2 regions of the Providencia sp. R33 genome follow, and region 2 is predicted to be linked to the other one. Evidence: predicted binding sites of a transcription regulator. Region 2 holds the regulator's gene; the other holds the start of a gene.
The links. The regulator sigma-54, encoded in region 2, starts transcription at its own class of promoters, with help from an activator protein. The targets are predictions, from matches to a motif close to GTTGGCACANNTTTCGCTNT.
Positions count from the first base shown of each region.

Region 1: glnA (glutamate--ammonia ligase) is a predicted target of sigma-54. The motif match lies at 1,751-1,770, and genes of this name have one in related genera.

Region 1 is NZ_CP072453.1:4,014,598-4,017,012, forward strand. Features, by position in the region: gene glnL (nitrogen regulation protein NR(II)) at 1-62, opposite strand, end outside; gene glnA (glutamate--ammonia ligase) at 218-1,627, opposite strand; gene J6836_RS22810 (PadR family transcriptional regulator) at 1,985-2,415, opposite strand, start outside.
Region 2 is NZ_CP072453.1:2,924,893-2,927,307, reverse strand. Features, by position in the region: gene ptsN (PTS IIA-like nitrogen regulatory protein PtsN) at 1-64, opposite strand, end outside; gene hpf (ribosome hibernation promoting factor) at 159-446, opposite strand; gene rpoN (RNA polymerase factor sigma-54) at 469-1,911, opposite strand; gene lptB (LPS export ABC transporter ATP-binding protein) at 1,955-2,415, opposite strand, start outside.

The DNA.
Region 1 (2,415 bases), 1.1 Mb from region 2:
AGCACGCTATTAATGAGGGAGTCGAGAATTTGTTCGGGTGCTGGCAAATGTTCGGTTTTCATGTAATGTTGCTCCTGCACTATTTTGGTGCATTATACCTGATAGACCAAACAACCGATATTTGATTTTGCCTCTTTGGTGCAGTAGAGAGAAAAGGCCCCATCAAAAGATGGGGCAAGTGCTTCACGGCAACAAAGACTATCAGTGGAACGGCGTGTTACACACTGTAGTACATTTCAAATTCGAGAGGGTGCGGTGCCATACGAACACGTTGGATGTCGGCACGGGTTAATTCAATGTATGCATCGATAGCGTCATTCGTAAACACACCACCACGGGTTAAGAACTCGCGATTTTTATCCAGCTCAGCCAGCGCTTCATCTAAAGAGCCCGCAACAGTTGGGATTTCTTTCGCTTCTTCTGGTGGTAAGTCATACAAGTTTTTGTCCATTGCATCACCTGGGTGGATCTTATTGATGATGCCATCAAGACCTGCCATTAACTGCGCAGCAAACGCCAAGTATGGGTTAGCCGCTGGGTCTGGGAAGCGCACTTCAATACGGCGTGCTTTGGTGCTTGCAACCACAGGGATACGGATAGATGCAGAGCGGTTACGTGCTGAGTAAGCCAGCATAACGGGTGCTTCAAAGCCTGGAACTAAACGTTTGTATGAGTTAGTTGTTGGGTTGGTAAATGCGTTCAGCGCACGTGCGTGTTTAATAATACCGCCGATGTAGTACAGCGCCATTTCAGATAAACCGCCGTATTTGTCACCCGCAAACAGGTTCACGCCGTCTTTTGATAAAGACATGTGGCAGTGCATACCTGAACCGTTATCACCCACTAATGGTTTCGGCATAAAGGTCGCTGTTTTGCCGTAGGCATGCGCAACATTGTGAACGACATATTTATAAATTTGAGTCTCATCCGCTTTTTTGGTCATGGTATTAAAGCGCGTAGCGACTTCGTTTTGGCCTGCGGTTGCCACTTCATGGTGGTGAGCTTCAACAACTAAGCCCATCTCTTCCATTGTGGTACACATTGCAGAACGCAAGTCTTGTGATGAGTCAACCGGTGGCACTGGGAAGTAACCGCCTTTAACCGCTGGACGGTGGCCTTTATTGCCGCCTTCGTATTTTGTGCCTGTGTTCCATGCTGCTTCGATATCATCGATATGGTAGTAGCTGCCGTGCATGTTGTTACCGAAACGAATATCGTCAAAAACGAAGAATTCAGGTTCTGGGCCAAATAACACGATGTCAGCGATACCGCTTGAACGCAGGAAATCTTCCGCACGTTTGGAAATGGAACGTGGATCTCTGTCGTAACCTTGCATGGTACCCGGCTCTAAAATATCGCAACGGATAATTAAGGTCACATCAGCAAAGAATGGGTCTAACATTGCGGTAGATGCATCTGGCATCAGTACCATGTCAGATTCGTTGATACCTTTCCAGCCACCAATTGATGAACCGTCGAACATCTGGCCTTCTTCAAAGAAGTCTTCGTCAACTTGGTGAGCAGGGATAGTGATATGTTGCTCTTTACCTTTCGTGTCGGTAAAACGCAGATCAATAAATCTTACATTGTGCTCTTTAATTAACGATAAAACATGTTCAGCGGACATTCTCGGCTCTCCTGGTCGGGTCTAATCAACAAATCGCATCATATTTTGCGTTTGTTGGTTTGTCTGGCGTGGCGGCGGTGATTAATCACATTAATATACGTTGCTCGCTCACTATGAATACTATAAGCGAAAAGCGTGCCAACTTTTAAAAGAAGAGTAAATACTGATTGTTACGAAGGAATGTCAATCGATTGAGTTAAAAATAGCTGCAGATTGCACTGTATTGGTGCGGTTTTGCGATGGTTTGCATTATTTTGGTGCGCTCAAGGATGGGGATAGAGAGAAAAGACCAGCTTTGTGCTTAATATATAAGCCCAAAGCTGAATTGGCAGACATTATTTAACGCGCGAGGAGATGTTATTCATCATCACTGTTGGTTAATAATGTATTCACTTCTTCAATTTGTTTCACTGCATCATTAATGATGGAAGCAATTTGGCGCGTTTGTTCTTCATTCAGTTGTTTCAGAACCATTTTGTGGCGCAGCAGGGCTTTAAAACGGCTGACCGCCATTTCGATGTCTTCTGCTAAATTACTGCCTTGCTGCATATCACGTGCTTTTGCCAGCTTGCGAGCAATTACCGCTTCTGTTTCTTTATTCTGTGCTAAGTGCGCAGCGCCTTCCGGCGTAATCGTAAAACTTTTGCGATTGCGCTCAACAATTTGAGACTCTAAAAAGCCTTGTTCTTCCAACAGTGTTAGTGTTGGATAAATAACACCCGGGCTTGGGACATAGAGGCCGTTTGAGGCTTCTTGGATGTCTTTGATAATTTCATAGCCATAGCTCG
Region 2 (2,415 bases):
TATTATTACGTGTACAGGCTGATGATAAAACGTCGTTTAATTGGATTTCTATATCACTATTCATTTTATTGTTCACTTAGGACTACAAAACCAGATGGTGTATGCCACCATCTGGTTTGAAACATTCATTGGCTTAACGAGTAAGCCGCATCAATGTATTAATGTTGTCTCAGTTTTTCTTTATGTTTGGTTAATTGGCGTGACAGTTTGTCTACCAGTAAATCGATAGCGGCATACATGTCATTTTCTTCCGCTGATGCATGGAGCTCCGCCCCATTAACTTGCACGGTTGCTTCAGCAATTTGCTGAACTTTTTCAACTTTCAGGACGACTTGGATACTGTTAATACGGTCGAACAGTTGCCCTAATTTACTGAGCTTTTTCTCAACAGTTTCACGCAGTGCTGGAGTAACTTCAATATTGTGTCCAGTAATCTGAAATTCCATACAACCTTCCTTATTTTATCAATTAAACCAGTTGTTTACGCTGGTTTGAGGGCGGAATAGATAACGATTCACGATACTTAGCAACAGTACGACGAGCCACTTGAATACCTTGTTCTTCCAGCATACTCGTCAATTTACTGTCACTCAATGGTTTTGCGGGGTTTTCCGCAGCAACCAGTTTTTTCACCAGGGCCCGAATTGCGGTAGAGGAGGCTTCGCCACCTGTATCCGTACTAACATGGCTGGAGAAAAAATACTTCAACTCAAAAATGCCTCGTGGGCTGTGGAGAAACTTTTGAGTTGTCACTCGAGAGATGGTGGATTCATGCATGTCCACTTGATAGGCAATATCTGCCAGTATCATGGGTTTCATGTGTTCCTCTCCCAGCTCAAAGAATTCTTGTTGCTGTTCAACAATACAGGTCGCCACTTTTAATAGAGTTTCATGGCGGCTTTCTAAGCTTTTAATCAACCATTTTGCATCTTGCAGATGGCTGCGAATGTATTGTGTGTCATCATCGCTAGCTGAACTATTTGCCATAGAAGCATAATGATTGTTAATACTTAGTTTAGGAATGCTATCTGTATTTAGTTCAACTTGCCAGTGTCCTGCTATTTTTTTCACTAAAACATCAGGAATAACATATTCCGATTCGCCAGTATTGATAGACTGTCCTGGCTTTGGATTCAACGTTAAAATCAAATCGATAGCTGTTTTTAGCGCATCTTCCTTTAACCGCGTTAGCTTACTAAGTTGTCTAAAATCACGGTTAGCCAGTAAATCAATATGATTACTAATGATTAGCCTTGCTTCTTGTAACCCACCCGTTTCTTTTGGGTAGAGAGAAAGCTGGATTAACAAACATTCTTTTAAATCTTGTGCAGCAACACCAAGCGGGTCAAAGTGTTGAATACGCTTTAGCACTGCAATGACTTCTTCTAGGGTAATTTCAGGGTTATCAATCCCTTCATGTATATCAGAGATTGATGTGGTGAGATAGCCGGAATCATCTATAGAATCAATAATTGCGGTGGCAATCGCACGGTCTGTATCTGTAAACGGGGTGAGATCTGATTGCCACGTTAGATAATCTTGCAGAGTTTGCGTGGTTTCACCTTGGTAAACAGGCAATTCATCGAAGCTGTAATCATTGCTGGTGCCTGATGGTGTGCCTGCAGTATAGATTTCATCCCAATCGGCATCGAGAGGGAGTTCATCAGGCATATCATTGTTTTCTAAAGCGTCTTTAGTATCGATTTCGCTGCCATCAGTGGTGTTGAGAGAATCAATAGAGTCAGTTTCAGAACCTAACTCTTCCTGTTCAAGAAGCGGGTTGGTTTCCAATGCGAGTTGGATTTCTTGTTGAAGCTCAAGCGTAGAAAGTTGCAATAGACGGATCGCCTGCTGCAATTGAGGGGTCATCGCAAGTTGTTGACTGACTCTGAGCTGCAAACTTTGCTTCATGAAACTGTTTTCTTCTCCCTAACAACGAAATACGACATACGATTTATAAACGGAAACCTTCACCTAGGTATACGCGTTTCACTTGCTCATTTTCCAAGATCATCGTTGGTGTGCCATGAGCGATAAGGTGGCCTTGGCTCACAATATAAGCTCTTTCACACACATCTAACGTTTCACGGACATTATGGTCGGTAATCAAAACACCGAGGCCGTAGTCACGTAAATGTTGGATAATTTTTTTAATGTCCAAGACAGAAATTGGGTCAACCCCAGCAAAGGGTTCATCCAATAAGATGAATTTTGGGTTAGCGGCAAGGGCTCTTGCTATCTCAACACGGCGGCGTTCACCACCTGAAAGGGATTGCCCCATGCTGTCGCGAAGATGTGTGATGCTAAACTCTTCCATTAACTCTTCAGCACGCTCTTTACGTTGTTGAGACGTTAAATCTTCGCGGATTTCTAATACCGCCATCAGGTTATCATAAACGCTAAGGCGACGGAAAA